DNA from 3 places in the Pseudomonas saponiphila genome. Region 1 is predicted to be linked to each of the others. Evidence: riboswitches for the same ligand, from Rfam matches in the RefSeq annotation. Region 1 holds a riboswitch; each other region holds the start of a gene.
What was found. A riboswitch is a leader RNA that binds a small molecule or an ion and turns the genes downstream of it on or off. The one in region 1 is predicted to bind cobalamin.

Region 1 (6,924 bases):
TCGGTGGTGGCGTCGAAGGCAAACAGGTTGTCCAGGGTCGCGGCCATTTCGAAGGCGCCCTTGTAGCCGTGCCGCTTGACCCCTTCGATCCACTTCGGATTGGCCGCCCGGGAGCGGATCACCCGGTTCAGCTCTTCCTTGAGGGTGCGGATCTTCGGCAGGTCCGGCTGGCTGTGGTCGCCGTGGTAGCTGGCGGCCTTGCCCCCGCTGAGGCTTTCCACCGCCGCCAGCATGCCGCCCTGGAACTGGTAGTAGTCGTTGGAATCGAGCAAGTCGTGCTCGCGGTTGTCCTGGTTCTGCAGCACCGCCTGCACCTGCCCCAGGCGGGTGGCGAACTGCTCGCGGGCGGCGGTGCCTTCATCCTGGCCGCCATAGGCGTAGCCGCCCCAGTTCAGGTAGACCTCGGCCAAGTCTTCGCGGCTCCGCCACAGGCGACCGTCGATGGCGCCCTGGACCCCGGCGCCGTAGGCCCCGGGCTTGGCGCCGAAGATCCGCCAGCCGGCCTGACGGGCCGCGGTGTCCCGATCCAGGCCGGAGGCGATCAAGGCTTCGCGCTCGGCGCGGACCCTGGCCGCCAGCGGGTTCATCTCCTCAGGCTCATCGAGGGCCGCCACCGCCAGCACCGCCGCGTCGAACAGGCGGATCAGGTTGGCGAAGGCGTCGCGGAAAAAGCCGGACACCCGCAGGGTCACGTCGACCCGCGGCCGGTCCAGCAGGCTCAGGGGCAGGATCTCGAAATCGTCGACTCGCTGGCTGCCGGTGGCCCACACCGGGCGCACGCCCATCAGGGCCATGGCCTGGGCGATGTCGTCGCCGCCGGTGCGCATGGTGGCGGTGCCCCACACCGACAGGCCGAGGTGCAGCAGGTGGTCGCCGTGATCCTGCAGGTGGCGTTCGAGGATCAGGTTGGCCGACTGGAAACCGATGCGCCAGGCGGTGGTGGTGGGCAGGTTGCGCACGTCCACCGAATAGAAGTTGCGTCCCGTGGGCAGCACGTCGAGCCGCCCACGGCTGGGCGCGCCGCTGGGCCCGGCGGGGACGAAACGCCCGTTCAGGGCTTCCAGCAGGCCGTGCATCTCCGCCGGGCCGCAAGCGTCCAGGCGTGGTGCGACCACCTCGCGCAGGCCGTCGATAATGCTCTGCACTGGCTCCCAGCCGGGTTGGTCCAGCTGCGCCACCGGGCCCCGCAGCGCCGCTTCGATCAACTCGGCGGCATACAGCTCCAGGCGCTCGCGCGCATCGCCAGCGGTACGCCACAGCGCATCACTGATCTGCCGTAACGCTTGCGGCCGACGCCCGGTCCAGGGTTCGGCCAGGGCGCAGTCCAATGGATCGAAATCCAGGCCGAAGGCCTTGGCCAGGGCCCGCAGCAAGCTGGCGTGAGCGCCCTTGCCATCGCCCCGGGGAATGCGCAGCAAGGCCAGCAGGGTGTCGAGGCGCAAGCGGCCCTCGGGGGATTCGCCGAACACGTGCAGGCCATCGCGGATCTGCGATTCCTTGAGATCGCACAGGTAGGTGTCCAGCCGCGGCAGCCAGATGGCGGCATCGGCGTCGCTGTCGAGGGCACCCTCCAGTTGCAGCTCACGGTCGATATGGGTTTCGCGCACCAGTTGCAGAATGTCCCGCTGCAGCTCCCGCGCGCGCCGTGGATCCAGCAGTTGGGCTTCGTAGTATTCGTCCGCCAGCAGTTCCAGGTTGCGCAGCGGGCCGTAGGTTTCGGCGCGGGTCAGCGGCGGCATCAGATGGTCGATGATCACCGCCTGGGTGCGGCGCTTGGCCTGGGCGCCCTCCCCCGGGTCGTTGACGATGAACGGATAGATGTTCGGCAGCGGCCCCAGTAGCGCGTCCGGCCAGCAGTTCTGCGACAGGCCGACGCCCTTGCCCGGCAGCCATTCCAGGTTGCCGTGCTTGCCGACGTGAATCAGCGCATGGGCGCCGTAGGTCTGGCGCAACCAGAAGTAGAACGCCAGGTAGCCATGGGGCGGCACCAGGTCCGGGTCGTGGTAGACCGCGCTGGGGTCCACCTGATAACCCCGGGCCGGCTGGATGCCGACGAAGGTCAGGCCAAAGCGCAGGCCGGCGATCATCATCCGCCCGTTGCGGAACATCGGGTCTTGCTGCGGTGCGCCCCAGCGTTGCAGCACCGCCTCGCGATTGACTGGCGGCAGCGCCTGGAACATCGCCGCGTAGTCGTCCAGGGCCAGGCTTTGCTGGCACGGACGCTGGTCGAGGCTGTCCAGGTCGTTGCTGACCCCACCCAGCAACTGCCGGATCAGCTCGCTGCCGCTGGCGGGCAACTCGGCCGGCAGCGGATAGCCTTCAGCGCGCAGGGCCTTGAGGATATTCAATGCCGCTGCCGGGGTATCCAGGCCGACGCCGTTGCCGATGCGCCCGTCCCGGGTCGGGTAGTTGGCCAGCACCAGGGCAATGCGTTTGTCGCCGTTGTCCAGGCGCCCCAGTTCGACCCAGCGCCGGGCCAGCTCGGCGACAAAATCCATGCGCTCGGGCTGGCCGCGGTAGCACACCACGTCCGACTGGCTGCGCTCGCTGCGCCAGGCCAGGTCCTTGAAGCTGATGGGCCGGCTGATGATGCGCCCGTCCAGCTCCGGCAAGGCGATGTGCATGGCCAGGTCCCGCGGGCCCAGGCCCTGCTCGCTGTCGCGCCAGCCCGGCTCGTTGTCCTGGGCGCAGATGGCCTGGATCACCGGGATATTGCGCCGGAACGGCCGCAGGTGCGGGGCCTCGGGGCTGGATTGGGCAAAGCCGGTGGTGTTGAGGATCACCCCGGCCGCGGTTTCATCCAGCCAGTCTTCAACCTGACTCAGGCAGCCGGCTTCCTTGAGGCTGGCCACGGCGATCGGCAAGGGGTTGAGCCCCGCCGCTTGCAGGCGCTGGCAGAACAGATCGATGAAACCAGTGTTGGCCGCCTGCAGGTGGGAGCGGTAGAACAGCAGCGCCGCCACGGCTTGGCCAGGCTGCCAATCGCCCTGCCAGTCGCTGAGGGCGGCCTGGCTTTTTTGCGGGTGATAGATCGCCGTGCGTGGCAGAGTCTGCGGTTCGCTCCAAGGGTAGTCGCGCCCCAGCAGGCCGCTGGCCAGGCAGCGATAGAAATTCAAGGCATTGTCGCGCCCGCCCTGGCGCAGGAACTGCCACAGGCGGTCGCGCTCGATGGCAGGCACAGTGCTCAGGTCGCTGAGTTCGGGGTCGGGGCGATCGTCCCCCGGCACCAGGATCAGCTGCACGCCGCGCTGGGACAGCTCCACCAGCCGCTCGACACCGTAGCGCCAGTAGGCGATACCGCCGTGCAGGGAGATCAGGATCACCTTGGCATGGCGCAGCACCTGGTCGACATACAGGTCGACCGAGGCATGGTTCTGCACCTGCATCGGATTGGCCAGGCGAAAGCTGGGGTAGTCCTCGGGCAACTGCTCGGCGGCGTCCGCCAGCAGCGCCAGGCTGGAGTCGCCGCTGCACAGGATCACCAGTTCGGCGGGGGTTTGTCCGAGGTCGGCGATGTTGTCGTCCGCGACAAAACCGCCGGGCTGGGTCCTGAGCAGGTGCATGGCTTACACGCTGAGCGCGGCGCGCAGTTGCGCTTCGAGCTGGGCGGCGTCCAGTTCCTGGCCGATCAGCACCAGGCGCGTGGTGCGGGCTTCATCGGCGCCCCACTTGCGGTCGAAGTGTTTGTCGAAGCGGGTGCCCACGCCCTGGATCAGCAGGCGCATCGGCTTGTTGGGGATCGCGGCAAAGCCCTTGACCCGCAGGATGCCGTGCTTGACCACCAGCTGGGTCAGGGCGTCCAGCAGCAGGCTTTCGTCGGCCTGGGGCAGTTCGATGGAGATGGAATCGAAGGCGTCGTGGTCGTGGTCGTCGTGGTCGTCATCGCCGTCGTGGTGATGGTCGTGGTGGCTGTGACGGCTGTCGATGTGTTCCTCGGAACCGGCGCCCAGGCCCAGCAGCACGTCCAGTGGCAGGCGGCCGCTGCTGGCTTCGATGACCTTGACCGCCGGCGGCAGTTCCTCGGCCACTTCCAGGCGCACCTTGGCCAGGTCTGCGGGATCGATCAGGTCGGTCTTGTTGAGGATCACCAGGTCGGCGCTGGACAGCTGGTCGGCGAACAGCTCGTGCAGCGGCGATTCGTGGTCCAGGTTGGGGTCGAGCTTGCGCTGGGCGTCTACTTGCTCGGGGAACGCGGCAAAGGTGCCGGCGGCCACGGCCGGGCTGTCGACCACGGTGATCACCGCGTCGACGGTGCAGGCACTGCGGATTTCCGGCCACTGGAAGGCCTGGACCAGGGGCTTGGGCAGGGCCAGGCCGGAGGTTTCGATGAGGATGTGGTCCAGATCGCCACGGCGCGCCACCAGTTCACGCATCACCGGGAAGAACTCTTCCTGCACGGTGCAGCACAGGCAGCCGTTGGCCAGCTCGTAGACCCGGCCGCTGGCCTCTTCCTCGGTGCAGCCGATGGCGCATTGTTTGAGGATTTCGCCATCGATGCCCAGCTCGCCGAACTCGTTGACGATCACCGCGATGCGCCGGCCCTGGGCGTTGTCCAGCATGTGCCGCAGCAAGGTGGTCTTACCCGAGCCAAGGAAGCCGGTGACGATGGTGACGGGAAGTTTGGCCAGTGTTTTCATCGGATGCCCCTAGGCAAAGGTGGCGGGCATACGGGACGAGAACCGCAGCGCGAAGGCGCGCGGAGATTTCGCCACCGGATCACCCCGCCCGGTTGTAGTGAGAATCTTCGATCGAGGCAGGTCTCCTGGCTGAGGGCTTGCCGGTACGCGACCGACGCTTGCTGCGCCTTCCCGCCGGCGTCGTCGACGCCCATGCAGTGGCCTTGCAGCAATCCAACCCATCACAGTTGCGGGGGCAGCCGCGGCATCGACCGCGTTCCCTTCTTAGCTTCGACCGCTGGCCGAAGAACCTCGAACGCGCAAGGCTACGCAGAGCGCGGGGGACGGTCAATCGGCAATGCAGCGCCTGGCGCAATTGACGGCATCACCCCGCCCATGATTTGCTACGCGCCTTGTTACGGGTGCCCTTCACAGGGTGAAACGGGAAACCGGTGAATCACGTGCTTAACTAAAAGGCCGTGACCAGTCCGGTGCTGCCCCCGCAACGGTAAGCGAGCGAAGTGTCAGATCCACTGTGCCCCGGCATGGGAAGGCGACACTTAGCGGCATGGCGTCAGCCCTGCCCCTCGCGAGCCCGGAGACCGGCCCGCAACACTTACATAACAAACCCGCGGTGGGCGGGCGCTGTTGCAAACCCTGCGTGCTCCTCACGCGGGGTTTTGCTGCGCTCCTCCCCAGCCGACACTCCAAAGGGAAGCGCCATGTCGATCATCAGCAGCACCAGCCATTCCGCCAGCAGCACCTCCACCCTGAGCCAGCGTCTGGTGGCCGCCATCGGCGCGTCGCTGCTGGGCGCCTGCCTGGTGTATTTCGCCGGTTTCTCCCATATCGAAGCGGTGCACAACGCCGCCCACGACACCCGTCACAGCGCCGCCTTCCCTTGCCATTGAGACTTGCCGAGATGATCAAGCGTATTGCGCAAACCGCAGGGTTCACCGGGCTGCTGGCGGCCCTGCTGCTGACCCTGCTGCAAAGCTTGTGGGTCGCTCCGCTGATCCTGCAGGCGGAAACCTATGAACAGGCTCCGGCCGCCGAAGCCCATGAACATGCCTCCGGCGCCATGGCCGCGCACAGCCACGATGCCGAAGCCTGGGAGCCGGAAGACGGCTGGCAGCGCACGCTGTCCACCACCGGCGGCAATCTGGTGGTAGCGGTCGGCTTCGCCCTGATGCTGGCCGGGCTCTACACCCTGCGCGCGCCCAGCCGTGCCTCGCAAGGCCTGCTCTGGGGGCTCGCCGGCTATGCGACCTTCTGCCTGGCGCCCACTCTGGGCCTGCCGCCGGAATTGCCGGGCACTGCAGCCGCCGACCTGGTGCAGCGCCAGGTGTGGTGGATCGGGACTGCCGCGTCCACCGCAGTGGGCATTGCCCTGATCGTGTTCGCCGGCCATTGGCTGCTGAAACTGCTGGGCGTGGCGATTATCGCCGTGCCCCACGTGATCGGCGCGCCCCAACCTGAAGTGCACTCGATGCTGGCGCCAGAAGCGCTGGAAGCACAGTTCAAGATTGCCTCGCAGTTGACCAATGCCGCCTTCTGGCTGGCCCTGGGGCTGATCAGCGCCTGGCTGTTCCGGCGCAAGAACACGGACCTGTACCCGGCATGATCGACATGCGCGCGGCGCCGGCCCTGGTGGTCGGCCTGGGTTGCCGGAAGGGCTGCCCAGTGACCACGCTGCGCGCCCTGCTTGAGCAGGTACTGCAAGCCCACCGCCTGGAGAGCGGGCAACTCCTGGCCCTGGCCAGCATCGACCTGAAGCGCAACGAGCCCGGCCTGCTGCAACTGGCGGATCAACTGGCCCTGCCGCTGACCTGCTTCAGCAGCAGTCAACTGGCGCCATACGCCTCGCGCCTGAGCCACCGCTCGCAGATTGCCTTTGAACGCAGCGGCTGCTACGGCGTTGCCGAAAGCGCCGCCCTGGCCCTGGCCGAACAGTTGCACCCCGGTCCGGCCCGGCTGTTGATCCCCCGCCAGAAATACGCCCAGGCCACCCTCGCATTGGCCGCCAGCCGGTAAACTGGCCGACAATTCCCCGTCGCGAATATGAACATCGTTCATCTGCGGCCCTGTTCCCGCCTTTTTTTTCACAGGACACAGCCATGACTGTCTATTTCATCGGTGCCGGCCCCGGCGACCCGGAGCTGATCACCGTCAAGGGCCAGCGCCTGATCCATCGCTGCCCGGTGATCATCTACGCCGGCTCGCTGGTGCCCGCGGCCGTCCTCGAAGGTCACCGTGCGGACCGGGTGATCAACAGTGCCGAACTGCACCTGGAACAGATCATCGAGGC
Region 2 (6,924 bases), 1.5 Mb from region 1:
ATACCGCCGCCAGCAGCTGTTCACGCCGTTTCACCAGCGTCTGCAACGGATCATCGACCGGCGCCTGGCCGCCGGCCGCGAAGTGCGGGTGGTGGGGATCCACAGCTTCACACCCATCTACTACAGCCAGCCGCGCTCGTTGGAAGTCGGCGTGCTGTATGGCAACGCCACGGCCTACGCCGCGCGAATACTGGAAGGTTTGTGGACCCTGCCGATAAAGGTGGCGGGCAACCAGCCTTATGAAATCGACCCCTTGAGCGACATGACCGTGCCGGTGCACGGGGATGCCCGGGGTCTGGAATCGGTGCTGATCGAGGTGCGCAACGATCTGCTGCGCAGCCCCGAAGCCGTGCAGTGCTGGAGCGACCGCCTGGCACCGCTGCTGTAACCCGCAAAACCAGAGGATTGAACGCGACCCGGACGCTTTGCTGGACTGCAACGACAACAAGAAAACAAGCTGTGGTGTGTCTTTAACCCTGCCAGGTTCAAACACAGGCGGCGCCCGAGGTGTCCATGACGACCCTCGGTGCCGACTTCGTCCACCTACATTGGCTACAAGGAGAACCGCTTCATGGAGATTGAAGAATTCGGCTACAAACAGGAACTCAAGCGCGGGCTGAGCCTGCGTGACCTGGTGGTCTACGGGATGATTTTCATGATCCCCATCGCCCCGTTCGGGGTCTACGGCTACGTCAACCAGGAAGCCCCAGGGATGGTGCCCCTGGCCTACATCATCGGCATGGTGGCGATGGTCTTCACCGCCCTGAGCTACGGCGCCATGGCCCGCGCCTTCCCCATTGCCGGCTCGGTGTATTCCTACGCCCAGCGCGGCCTCAACCCGCATGTCGGCTTTCTCGCCGGCTGGCTGATGCTCCTGGACTACCTGCTGATCCCGCCGCTGCTCTACGTCTACGCCGCCATGGCGCTCAACCACCTGTACCCGGAAGTGCCCAAGGTCGGTTTCATCCTGGCGTTCCTGGTCAGCGCCACCTTCGTCAACCTGCGGGGCATCACCTTCACCGCGCGGATGAACATCCTGTTCCTGCTGGCGCAACTGGTGGTCCTGGGAATCTTCCTGTTCTACGCCTGGAACGCCCTGCACGGCGGCGCCGGCCACGGCCAGCTGACCCTGGCGCCGCTGTACAGCCCGGACAACTTCCACTTCGGCCTGCTGATGCAGGGCGTGTCCATCGCCGTGCTGTCGTTCCTCGGCTTCGACGCCATCTCCACGCTGGCCGAAGAGGTCAAGGGCGACCCCGGCCGCAGCGTCGGTCGCGCGGCGCTGATCACTCTGCTGGTGATGGGCGCGATCTTCGTGGTGCAGACCTGGATCGCCACCGACCTGGCCGCCGGCATGGGCTTCAAGTCCGCCGACACCGCCTTCTACGAGATCGCCGAACTGGCCGCCGGCAGCTGGCTGGCGACCCTCACCGGGGTGGCCACGGCGCTGGCCTGGGGCGTGGCGGTGGCCATTACTTCGCAGGCCGCGGTGTCGCGCCTGCTGTTCGGCATGGCCCGCGACGGCAAGTTGCCCAAGGTGCTGGCCAAGGTGCACCCGAAACACAACACCCCGCACATCAGCATCTACCTGGTGGCGGTGCTGTCGCTGCTGATCTGCTACCTGTTCATCAACTCGGTGGACACCCTGACCTCGCTGGTCAACTTCGGCGCCCTGAGCGGCTTCATGCTGCTGCACATCACCGTGATCAACTTCTACTGGCGCCGGCAGAAATCCGGCCAGGTGGTGCGCCACCTGATCTGCCCGGTGATCGGCTTCGTGATCGTCTGCGCCATCATGTACAACATGGGCGTGGACGCGCAGAAACTCGGCGCCATCTGGATCCTCGCCGGGCTGGTCTACCTGTTCCTGCTGAACAAGCTGGGCAGCGCCGCGGCCCTGCCCGATCCGCTCAAGCCATGAGCCTCCCCGCGCGGCGCCGGATGGCGTCGCGCCCCCGAGTGCGGCCGCCACAAGCCGCCCCGGGGACCGGCCGCCGGAAACCGCGGCCGTGCAATTGCGTGGTCACCGACAGTGATGTCTGGCCGATGTTCGCCCCCGGCGAACGGCCCTTGATACAGGAGTACACCCATGCTGGCCTTGCGTCCGGTGGCGTTATCCGATCTGCCTCAACTGCTGCGTCTGGCCGGCGCACGCCTGCTGGGCGTGACTTCGCTGGTGGATGACGAAACCTGCCTGCGGGAAAAGATCCTCGACTCCCTGGCGTCCTTCGCCAAGGTCGAGGCCCGCCAGGGGCCGGAAAACTATTTTCTGGTGCTCGAGGACCAGGACAGCGGCCAACTGCACGGCTGCTCGGACATCCTCGCCACCGCCGGCTTTGCCACGCCCTTCTACAGCCTGCGCAACCGCCCCTTCGTCAGCAGCTCGCGAGAGCTGAACATCGAACACGCCGTGCCGACCCTGTCACTGTGCCAGGACCTCAGCGAACAGACCCTGCTGCGCAGCTTCCATGTCGATCCGGCGCTGGCGGGCACGCCCCAGGCGCAACTGACCTCCCGCGCGCGCCTGCTGTTCATCGCCGCGCACCCCTGGCGCTTTGCCGACACTTGCATCAGCGAGATCGTCGGCTACAGCGACGAGGCCGGCCAATCACCCTTCTGGGCGGCGGTGGGCCAGCACTTCTTCGACCTGCCCTATGTCGAGGCCGAACGCCTGTGCGCCTTGCAGGGTCGCGGCTTTCTCGCCGAACTGATGCCCCAGTACCCGCTGTACATCCCGATGCTGCCGCAGCCGGCCCAGGACTGCATCGGACGCATTCATCCGGCGGCCCGGGAGGCCTGCGACATCCTCGTCGACGAAGGCTTCGCGCCCACCCAGTACGTCGACCTGTTCGATGCCGGCCCGACCCTGCAGGCACGCAGCAACCAGCTGCGCTCGATCATTCAGAGCCGGGTCGCGGTCAGTTACCTGAGCCCGCAGAGCGGCCAGGGCCGCCACTGGCTGCTGAGCAACGACCGGTTGCAGGGCTTTCGCGCGATCGTCGTGCCCCTCGACGAAGCCCCGGGCGACGTGATCGGCCTGGATCAGGCGATGCTCCAGGCCCTGCAATTGACACCGGGCGAGCCGGTGCGGGGAGTGGCGTTATGAGCCGCCCCGGGGTTTACCGCGGCCCCCGGCAGCGCCAGGGAGCTGTGCCATGATCGTCCGTCCGGTGCGCGTCAGCGATCTGCCGGCGCTGCTGAAGCTGCTGCAAGGCAGCCCTCGCGAGTTGAACAACCTCTCCACCGACCCCGAGCGCCTGGCTCATCGGCTGCGCTGGGCCCAGCGCACCTTCGCCAATCAGGTGGAACGGGCCGATGCCGACTACCTGTTCGTGCTGGAGGACGACGATCTGCAAGTGATCGGCGTCTGCGCTGTGAGCGGCGCCATCGGCCTGCGCGAGCCCAGCTACCACTACCGGCTGGGCATCAGCCGCGGCCGCGCCCCGGAACTGGGCATCGACAGAGAGATTCCGACCCTGTTCCTGTGCAACGAGATGACCGGGCAATCCCTGCTCTGCTCGCTGTACCTGCGCCACGACCAGCGCCAGGGCTACGCCGGGCGCCTGCTGTCCACCGCGCGCCTGCTGTTCGTCGCCGAGTACCCGCAGCTGTTCGGCGACAAACTGGTGGCCGAGTTGCGGGGCCAGCTCGACAGCCAGGGCCGTTCGCCGTTCTGGGACAGCCTGGGGCGGCACTTCTTCAAGATGGACTTCCAGCAGGCCAATCGCCTGTCCAGCCAGGGCAGCAAGTCCTTCATCAGCGAACTCATGCCGCGCCAGCCGCTGTACACCTGCCTGCTCAGCCCCGACGCCCAGGCCGCCATCGGCCAGGCCCACCACAGCACCGAACAGGCGGTGAGCATCCTGCGGGGCGAAGGTTTCAACCATCAGGGCTGCATCGACATCTTCGACGGCGGGCCGCTGATCGAGGCCGAGGTGACGAAGATCCGCAGCGTGCGTGAAAGCCAGACCCTGCCCCTGTTGGTGGGCACTCCGGACGCGCAGGCGCCGGTGTGGCTGATTCACAACCGGCGCCTGGAGAGCTGCCGCATCACCGCCGCTCCCGGGCGCCTGGTATCCGGCTGCCTGCTGGTGGACCGCCTGACCGCCAAGCGCCTGCAACTGCAGCCCGGTGACACAGTCAGAGCAGTGCAAGCGGCAAGCGGCAAGCGGCAAGCTTCAAGCTGCAAGCAACAGCTTTTAGCTTGCCGCTTGAAACTTGGAGCTTGGAGCTCGCAGCTTCGCTGCGTAACATGCTGCCCAGCTTCAGGTGCCTCATGCCGCCGTGCATGAGGTGAAACGGGAAACCGGTGCGCCCCTTCAGGGCTAGTCCGGTGCTGCCCCCGCAACGGTAAGCGAGTGCTGCATTCAACAGGCCACTGTACCCAAGGTATGGGAAGGCGAATGCCGCCAGACTCGCAAGCCCGGAGACCGGCCTGGAACTTCTGTTTGGCAATCCTGCGGTGGGCGGGCATGGGCCGGTAAGGTCGCGCGCCCGTGGCCGATACCTTCTCCTGCGTGCTTCCCGAAGACACTTTCGAGAAGACCAAGAATGACAACGATCGAAACCTTCCCTGCATGCGCCTGGCGTGCACCTCGCCGCGGCATGAGCGGCGCCCTGCTCGGCTGCCTGTTCAGCCCCCTGCTGCTGGCGGACGACGCGCCACTGGAACTGCAGCCGCAATCGATTTTTGCCCCTTCGGTGGAGTCCACCGCCGTGGCCGAAATGGCCCGCTACGGCAGCAAGCTGGAGATCATCGATCGCCAGCAGATCGAACGCGCCGGCCCCAGCAGCGACATCACCCGGGTCCTGCAGATGTATGTGCCGGGCCTGTACGTAGCACCGAAAAACGGCCCCTTCGACTACGGCACCTATTCCCTGCTGGGGGGGCGCAACGACGACACCCTGATCCTGCTGGACGGCGTGCGCCTGAACAACCGGCTGTACGGCGGCCTGTACCTGGACACCCTGCCGGCCAACGCCATCGAGCGCATCGAGGTGCTCAAGGGCGGCCAGAGCCTGCTGTTCGGCACCCAGGCAGTGTCCGGGGTGATCAACATCGTCACCCGCAACCCGCAGACCCGCGACGTCTCCGGCGAGGCCAACCTGGGCCTGGACAGCTTCATGGGCACCAGCGGCGATGCCCGCGCCGAACGCATCGTCAGCAACGGCCTGGGCGACCTGGGCCTCTTGGCCTATGTCAGCCACAACCGCTCCGACGGTTACCAGCCGTTTCGCAACAGCGCCTACAACGCCAACACCCGGGACAGGAAACGCAGCTATGAAGTGACCACCTTCGGCGCCAAGGCGATCCAGGGCTTTGCCGACGACTCGCGGCTGGAGCTGTTCTACCAGTACAGCGACGCCAACTTGGATTTCGCCCGCCCGCTGAACAACAAGAAGACCACCAACGAGCGCATCCAGCAGATCGCCACCGCGACCTTCGAACAGCGCCTGAGCGAAGGTTTCAGCTACTTCGTCAAAGGCCATGTCAACGACTGGGACACCCGCTATACCCGCATCAACACCACCGAGGGCGGGGGCAGCAAAGTGATCAACCACAACGACTACTGGGGCTTCACCGACTGGGGCCTGCAGGCCGAGGGCAAGGCCGAACTGGACGGCGGCCACGTGCTGCTGTTCGGCAGCGACAACCAGTGGTTCAAGGGCCAGGACGACGTGCTCAAGATCGACGACAACAGCGCCCAGGCCAATGCCCTCTACGCTCAGTTGCGCCCGGTAGTGGCAGCCCTGCCCGACTGGCACCCGAGCATCGGCGTGCGTCACGAGAAGATCAGCGGCGGCGAAAGCGCCACGGTGGGCATGCTCACCTCGCTGTATGACCTCTCGCCCCACTGGCAACTGCGCGGCCAGTTCGGCAGTGCCTTCAAGCTGCCCAATGCCGAGCAACTGTTCGCCAACGAGGACGATGAACGAGGCAACCGCCACCTCAAGCCGGAAAAGAGCCTGAATGCCGAGCTGGGCCTGGACTACCAGGGCAGCCTGCTGGCCGGCGACTTCAACGCCAGCGGCACGCTGTTCCAGCGCAAGATCGACGACCTGATCGCCCTCGACGGCATCGACTGGGTCAATGGCCAGGGACGGATCAAGGTACGCGGCATCGAGATCGACGGGCGCTGGCAGTTCAGCCCGCAGTGGACCCTCTCGGCGGACCTGACCCGCAACCTGGTGGAGTCGCGCAACGGCGTGACCCTGAGCAATATCCCCGGCTTCTTCGCCCGCTCGCGGCTGGGCTTCGAAGCCCCCGACCAGATGTGGGGCGTGGGCGGGGCAATCCGCTACATCGGCCAGATCGACAGCCCGAAAAAGATCGACTACGGCCACTATTCGGTGGTCGACGCCGATGCCTATCGCTACCTCGACACGGCCCGGCAGCATCGCCTGAGCCTGCTGCTGGAAAACCTCTTCGACCGCGACTACAGCACCAGCATCGCCAGCAACACCCCACGGGTGGATAACCTGGGGCGCCCCTTCACCACCGAGGTGCGCTACACCTACCGCTTCTGAGGACGAGTGCCATGCACAAGGATTATCAACGGGTGCTGTTCGTCGGCCCCGGCCTGAACAGCGGAGCCCTGGGCGAGGCGTTTCGCCGCGAGCTTCATCAACTGCGAGGCAACGACGCCAGCACCCGGGTGATCGACACCCTGGACGGCTTCGACAGCCTCTGGGCCGCCTTCGACGAACCCTTGCCCGAGAACGGCGCGGCGCTGCTGGTGGTGGACCTGGAGCCCAGCTCCGACGGCGCCTACCTGGATTGGCTGCGCGACGAGCTGGGACGCCTGGCCCGCGCCCACCCGCAAGCGCCGCAACCGTGGGTCACCGCCCAGGCCTTGGGCCGCCGCGGGCTGGACGCGGCCCAGGCCTGCGCCAGCATTGGCCAGCGCGAACGCCACCTGCCCT
Region 3 (6,924 bases), 900 kb from region 1:
TTCCACCCCGGTTGCGCGGGTTCTGGATTGTAATCGCATCGGTCACGATGCGGCTTGTTCCTCGGCTTTTTTTCGGCGCAGCGACTCGCCTTTCATCGTCAGTCGGTAGGCGTTGTGCACCAGGCGGTCGAGGATGGCATCGGCCAGGGTCGGGTCGTTGATCCAGCCGTGCCAGTGCTCGATGGGCAGTTGGCTCGTCAGGATGGTGGAGCGGCTGCCAGCGCGGTCGTCGATCACCTCCAGCAGGTCATGCCGGGCTCCTTCCTCCAGCGGGGCTAGCGCCCAGTCGTCCAGCACCAGGACGTCGACCTTTGCCAGCTGTTGCAGGGTACGGCCGAAGCTGCCGTCGCCATGAGCGATGCGCAGTTGTTCCAGCAGGCGCGGGGTGCGCAGGTACAGGGTGCTATAGCCCTGGCGGCAGGCCTGGTTGCCCAGGGCGCAGGCCAGCCAGGTTTTGCCGGCACCGGTCGGGCCGGTCAGCAGCAGGTTGTGCTGCTGGCGGATCCAGTCGCCACTGGCCAGGGTGGCGATCAGACGCTCGTCCAGGGCGCGTCCGGTGCGGCGGTCGAGATCTTCCAGGCAGGCGTTGGCGTACTTGAGCTTGGCCTTCTTGCGCAGCCGTACCAGGCGCTGGTTGTCACGCCAGGCCAGTTCGCGGTCGAGCAGTAGGCCGAGGCGTTCATCGAAGCTCAGGCTGTGGCTGGCCGGCAGCGTCCATTGCTCTTCCAGGGCGCGGGCCATGCCGTCCAGGCGTAGCTGGTGCAGTTGATTCAGGGTGTGTTGCGGCATCATCGAACAGCTCCTGTTGCGGGGGTTGGTAGTAGTCGGCGCCACGGACGTTCTCGTGGTCGCCGGGTAAGGTCGTTTCGGCGGCACGCTGGGGCAGCGGCTGTTGATCCAGGCCTTGCTGGAGCAGGTTGCGCACGCTGCGCCCGGTGAAGGCGCGCAGGTGTACGGCACGTTCGGCAGCGGCTTCCAGGCGTGCATTGCCATAGCGCCGGGCCAGCGAGAGCAGGCCGAGGCAGGCGCGGTAGCCCATCTCCGGGTGCGGCTTGTGGGTCAGTTGGTGATCGATCAGTTGGCGCGTGTAGGGGCCGATCCGCGCGCCCCAGTCGAGCAGGCGTTGTGGCGTCCATTCGCGATGCGCCTGGTGCGCCGCGGGCATGTGCTCGCGCTGGGTACTGTAAGCGCCGCGTCGCCCCAGCAGCAGGTGGCTGGCCACCCGCCGGTTGCCATGCAGCACTTCCAGGGTGTGTGCCGTCAGTCGCACGTCCACGTTCTGCCGGGCCAGGGCGGAGGGCACGCTGTAGAAGCTGCCATTGACCTCGATGTGGTAGTCGATGCTGACCTTGCAGCGCTTGAAGGTGGCGACCTCGTAGGGATGCACCGGCAGCGCTCGCAAGGCCGGGCGATCCAGGCGCTCGAACCAGTCGCGCCGGCAGCCATCGAGCCGCTTGAACGGGCGCCGATTCAGATCCTCCAGCAGCTCGGCGATGGCCTGGTTAAGCGCATGCAGGCTGAAGAACTGCCGATGGCGCAGCCGCGCCATGATCCAGCGCTCGACCACCTGCACCGCCACCTCGGCCTTGGCCTTGTCCTGAGGCTTGCGTGGCCGTGCCGGCAGGATCACCGTCTGGTAATGACGCGCGCACTCCAGCGTGGCCCGGTTCAGGCCCGGCTCGTAGCGATCCGGCTGGGCGACCAGGGCGCGCGGATTGTCCGGCACAACCATTTCCGGCACGCCGCCAAAGTAGGTCAGAGCCTGGCCCAGCGAGGTCAGCCAGTCCACCTGGGTTTCGCCTGGCGTCGCGCAGGCATAGGTGTAATTCGAGGCGCCCAGGGCGGCGACGAAGATGTGCGCCCGGCGCACTTCGCCGGTGGCCGGGTCGACCACCGGCAGCGTCGGCCCGGCATAGTCGATGAATAGCTTCTCGCCCGCACGGTGCAGCTGACGCATCGAACGTTTGAGCGTCTGGGCGTAGCGCCGGTAGTGCTCGACGAACTGGGTGTAGCGGTAGGTCGGCTGGCCCGCATGCGCGGCGAGATATTCCTCCCACAGCAGCTGCAAGGTCACGCCCTTGCGTCGCAACTCGCGGTGGATGCTCAGCACATCGGGCAGCACTCGCTCACCGCGCGGCTTGTTCGTCGACGTCGGTGCAAACAAGGCGGCCGCCAGCGCGGCCTCGTCCATGGCCACCAGCGCCGGCCAGTCCAGCCCGGCCACCCGCGCCGCCGCGATGTACTTGCTAACCACGCCCTTGGACAGCTGCAAGGCACGGGCAATCTTCTCGTGGGACAAGCCGGCCTCAAACTTGAGGCGCAGACATTCTTTGATGTTTCGCATGGCTACTCGCGGCGCCGCCATCTTCCTCTCCCGAAATCGGTCGAGGATGGCGGCGCATCAGGTCATGCGCAACGAAGGGGAAGGCTTTCGCTAAGTCGTGACCGGCGATTTCGGTAAGCCGTGACCACCTGTTTCGGAACAGGCGGAAAATCGGTCACGTTGCTACCGAAATGAGCGGTCACGCGTTAGCGAAATGACCGGTCACGATCAACCGAAACGGCCGGTCACGGTGCTCCGAAATCCGCAATTGACCTGGGGCCAGCGCTGGGTGGCCTGAATGTAGGCGCGTTCTTCCCGGGTGGCCAGGTACAGATCGGTGCGGGCGTTGCGGGCGCCTTCTTCCTGCTGCTTTTTGCTGGGGCTGCGTTCGAGGCTGACCATCTCCGCCATCCAGGCGGCGGCGGAAAGCAATCCCAGGTTGGCCTGCTCGTCGAACCAGTAAGGGGTTTCGCTATCGCCGCGAATGGCGTTGTAGCGGTCAATGCAATCAAACCAGCGTTCCAGCATCGGGCGCAGGAATTCCAGCTTTGGATTGCTGATGATCATGCCTTGCATCGGGGTCCGTCCTTGTTGTTGTCTGGCGGTTGGGGTGAGTTATGGCTATTTGATATCAATGTGCTGAGTGTGGCACAAGATTGGCGCCAGTTTGTTGATGCGGTGCAGTTTTGTGTGTTGTGCGACGGCTGGCTTTAATTGACGCTCCACCCCCAACCCTCTAACCTTCGCGACTTGTTTCAGGTGCTCTGTGGCCGCTGGTCGACAGAGTGAAACAGGGAAGCCGGTCAGGGCCTGTTCCAGCGATGGACATGGCGACGATTCCGGCGCTGCCCCCGCAACGGTAGATGAGTCAAGGCTGCGCCAAATGCCACTGTGTCCACGACATGGGAAGGCGCGCAGTCAGGCAGCAATGCCCCTCATGAGCCCGGAGACCGGCCTGATCCATCCAACGGCATCACGGTGGGCGATGCCAGGCTTGCGCCGTCTATTCCTTTTCCTGCCCGCCGTTCCCCAGCCCCAACGGAGAGCTGCCCCATGAGTGAATCCCCCGATCGTGACGAGCGCCATGTGGCGCGCATGTTGCGCAAGAAAGCCGTGATCGATGAGCGCATCGCCAACTCGCCCAACGAATGTGGCCTGTTGCTGGTGCTGACCGGCAATGGCAAGGGCAAGAGCAGTTCGGCTTTCGGCATGCTGGCGCGGTCCATGGGCCATGGCATGCAGTGCGGCGTGGTGCAGTTCATCAAGGGCCGTAACAGCACTGGCGAAGAGCTGTTCTTCCGGCGTTTTGCGCCGCAGGTGCGTTTTCATGTGATGGGCGAGGGCTTTACCTGGGAAACCCAGGACCGCCAGCGCGATATCGCCGCGGCCGAAGCTGCCTGGGCGGTATCCAAGGAACTGCTGAGCGACCCGGGCATCGGTCTGGTGGTGCTCGACGAGCTGAACATCGCCCTCAAGCACGGCTACCTGGATCTGGACCAGGTGCTCAGCGACTTGCAAGCCCGTCCGCCCATGCAGCATGTGGTGGTGACCGGCCGCGGGGCCAAGCCGGAACTGATCGAACTGGCGGATACCGTCACCGAAATGGGCATGGTCAAGCATGCCTTCCAGGCCGGCATCAAGGCGCAGAAAGGTGTTGAGCTGTGAGTGTGACTTCATGACCGATGTTCGTCATTGCCCGGCGGTATTGATCGCCGCACCGGCTTCCGGCCAGGGCAAGACCACCGTGACCGCCGCCCTAGCTCGCCTGCACCGCAATCAGGGGCGCAAGGTACGGGTGTTCAAATGCGGCCCGGACTTTCTCGACCCGATGATTCTCGAACGTGCCAGCGGCGCTCCGGTGTACCAGCTGGACATGTGGATGGTGGGCGAGCAGGAAAGCCGGCGCTTGCTCTGGGAAGCCGCGGCTGACGCCGACCTGATCCTGATCGAAGGGGTCATGGGGCTGTTCGACGGCACGCCCTCCAGTGCCGATCTGGCACGGCATTTCGGGGTGCCGGTACTTGGTGTGATCGATGGTACCGCCATGGCCCAGACCTTCGGGGCGCTGGCCCTGGGCTTGGCCCGTTATCAGCCGGACCTGCCGTTTGCCGGGGTGCTGGCCAACCGGGTCGGCACCTTGCGCCACGCGCAGTTGCTCGAAGGCAGCCTCACCGAGGGCTTGCGCTGGTACGGCGCCCTGTCCCGGGAAACCGATATCGAACTGCCCAGCCGCCACCTGGGGCTGGTGCAGGCCCGTGAACTGAACGATCTCGACCTGCGCCTGGATGCCGCCGCCGAGGCGCTGGCCAGCAGCTGTCAGGTGGAGCTGCCGCCTGCGGTGAGTTTCGCCGCGCCAACGCCAGTGGCTTGCGCGCCTTTGCTGGAGGGGGTGCGCATCGCCGTGGCCCGTGACGAGGCGTTTGCCTTTACTTACGGTGCCAGCCTCGATCTGTTGCGGGCCATGGGCGCGCAGTTGCATTTCTTCTCCCCTATCCATGACGCGCAGTTGCCAGAGGCGGACAGCCTGTACCTGCCCGGTGGCTACCCAGAGTTGCATCACCAGGCCCTGGCGCAGAACCGCGCCATGCTCGACGCGATTCGTGCCCACCATGGCGCGGGCAAGCCGTTGCTCGCCGAGTGTGGCGGCATGCTTTACCTGCTCGACTCCCTGACCGATGTCGAAGGCCAGAGTGCCGAGCTGTTGGGGCTGCTGCCCGGCGCGGCGGTGATGCAGAAGCGTCTGGCGGCCCTGGCCTTGCAGGCCGTGGAGTTGCCGGAGGGCAGCTTGCGTGGTCATACCTACCATCACTCCCTGACCACGACCGCCCTTGAGCCGATTGCCCGTGGCATCAGTCCCAACGGTGGGCGCGGGGCGGAGGCGGTGTATCGCGATGGACGCATGACCGCTTCTTATGTGCACTTCTACTTTCCATCCAATCCGGCAGCGGTAGCGGCATTGTTCGCTCCGGCTCCTGCAGGGAGTGTGAGTGGTGAGTGAGCAGGGATTTTCTGCGGCGGAGCGTGAGGCCGTGTATCGCGCCATCGCCGAACGCCGGGACATGCGGCATTTCGCCGGTGGCAGTGTCGCGCCCGAGTTGCTGCGCCGTTTGCTGGAGGCGGCGCATCAGGCGCCCAGCGTGGGGCTGATGCAGCCCTGGCGCTTTATCCGCATCAGCGATCGCCTGTTGCGCGGGCGCATCCAGCAGTTGGTGGAGGAGGAGCGGGTGCGCACCGCCGAGGCGCTGGGCGAGCGTTCCGATGAGTTCATGCAGCTTAAGGTCGAGGGCATTCATGACTGTGCCGAGGTGCTGGTGGCGGCCCTGATGGATGGCCGCGAGCGGCATGTCTTCGGCCGGCGGACCCTGCCGGAAATGGACCTGGCCTCGCTGTCCTGTGCCATTCAGAACCTCTGGCTGGCGGCGCGCAGCGAAGGCCTGGGCATGGGCTGGGTATCGCTGTTCGAGCCCCAGGCCCTGGCTGACCTGCTGGGATTGCCCGCCGGTGCCAAGCCCCTGGCCGTGCTGTGCCTGGGACCGGTTACCGAGTTCTATCCGGCGCCGATGCTGGCGCTGCAGGGCTGGGCGCAGCCCCGGCCATTGAGTGAGTTGCTGTATGAAAATTACTGGGGAGTGAGTCAATGAGCGTGGCGTTGCTGAGTGTCGCCGGGGTGGCGCTGGATGCGCTGCTGGGTGAGCCCAAGCGCTGGCATCCGCTGGTGGCCTTCGGCCGCATGGCGGATCGTATCGAGCAACGTTTCAACGCTGCGGGCCGAGGCTGGCGCAGCCATGGCGTCAGCGCCTGGGTGCTGGCGGTACTGCCCCTGACCCTGTTGGCCACCGCCCTGTCCTGGCTGCCCTACATCGGTTGGCTGGTGGAGATCCTGGCGCTGTATTGCGCGCTGGGCCTGCGCAGTCTCGGCGAGCACGTCGAGCCGGTGGCCCGGGCCTTGCGCAGCGATGATCTGCAGGAAGCCCGGCGCCGGGTGGGGTTCCTGGTGAGCCGCCAGACCAGCGAACTGGACGCCACCGCCGTGGCCCGTGCGGCTACCGAATCGGTGCTGGAGAACGGCAGCGACGCGGTGTTCGCCGCGTTGTTCTGGTTTGCCGTGGCCGGCGCGCCGGGGGTGGTGCTCTATCGCCTGAGCAACACTCTGGATGCGATGTGGGGCTACCGTAACGAGCGCTTCGAGCGTTTCGGCTGGGCGGCGGCGAAGATCGACGACCTGCTCAATTACATTCCTGCGCGTCTGGTGGCCCTGACCTACGCCTTGCTCGGCAAGACCCGTCTGGCGCTGCGGTGCTGGCACCGCCAGGGCCCGACCTGGGACAGCCCGAATGCCGGCCCGGTCATGGCGGCCGGAGCGGGAGCCCTGGGTGTGGAGCTGGGCGGGGCGGCGATCTATCACGGTGAGTTGCATCAGCGTCCGCCTCTGGGCGAAGGCGAGCCGGCCAGTGCCGACTCCATTGATCGTGGCTGGCAGTTGGTGCAGCGAGGTGTCTGGCTGTGGTTGTTGATTCTGTGTCTGGGGGCTGAATTCTATGCTTGAGCACGGTGGAAAGTTGCGCAAGGCGGCCCAGGAATACGGGATTGCCGAAGAAGCC

Region 2: another riboswitch for cobalamin. It lies ahead of BLV47_RS18570 (TonB-dependent receptor plug domain-containing protein); the one in region 1 lies ahead of cobW (cobalamin biosynthesis protein CobW).
Region 3: another riboswitch for cobalamin. It lies ahead of cobO (cob(I)yrinic acid a,c-diamide adenosyltransferase); the one in region 1 lies ahead of cobW (cobalamin biosynthesis protein CobW).

What each region holds. Positions count from the first base shown of each region.
Region 1 is NZ_FNTJ01000001.1:2,506,342-2,513,265, reverse strand. Features, by position in the region: gene cobN (cobaltochelatase subunit CobN) at 1-3,563, opposite strand, end outside; gene cobW (cobalamin biosynthesis protein CobW) at 3,567-4,637, opposite strand; cobalamin riboswitch at 4,736-4,946, opposite strand; cobalamin riboswitch at 5,020-5,241, shown strand; gene BLV47_RS11860 (CbtB domain-containing protein) at 5,339-5,527, shown strand; gene BLV47_RS11855 (CbtA family protein) at 5,539-6,240, shown strand; gene BLV47_RS11850 (cobalamin biosynthesis protein) at 6,237-6,650, shown strand; gene cobM (precorrin-4 C(11)-methyltransferase) at 6,734-6,924, shown strand, end outside.
Region 2 is NZ_FNTJ01000001.1:3,991,886-3,998,809, forward strand. Features, by position in the region: gene BLV47_RS18550 (N-formylglutamate amidohydrolase) at 1-388, shown strand, start outside; gene BLV47_RS18555 (APC family permease) at 572-1,921, shown strand; gene BLV47_RS18560 (arginine N-succinyltransferase) at 2,090-3,106, shown strand; gene BLV47_RS18565 (arginine N-succinyltransferase) at 3,156-4,292, shown strand; cobalamin riboswitch at 4,251-4,453, shown strand; gene BLV47_RS18570 (TonB-dependent receptor plug domain-containing protein) at 4,606-6,528, shown strand; gene BLV47_RS18575 ((2Fe-2S) ferredoxin domain-containing protein) at 6,540-6,924, shown strand, end outside.
Region 3 is NZ_FNTJ01000001.1:1,606,967-1,613,890, forward strand. Features, by position in the region: gene istB (IS21-like element IS1474 family helper ATPase IstB) at 43-792, opposite strand; gene istA (IS21 family transposase) at 680-2,365, opposite strand; partial or broken gene BLV47_RS07715 (hypothetical protein) at 2,591-2,899, opposite strand; cobalamin riboswitch at 3,064-3,296, shown strand; gene cobO (cob(I)yrinic acid a,c-diamide adenosyltransferase) at 3,377-3,988, shown strand; gene BLV47_RS07725 (cobyrinic acid a,c-diamide synthase CobB) at 3,999-5,321, shown strand; gene bluB (5,6-dimethylbenzimidazole synthase) at 5,314-5,964, shown strand; gene cbiB (adenosylcobinamide-phosphate synthase CbiB) at 5,961-6,869, shown strand; gene cobD (threonine-phosphate decarboxylase CobD) at 6,862-6,924, shown strand, end outside.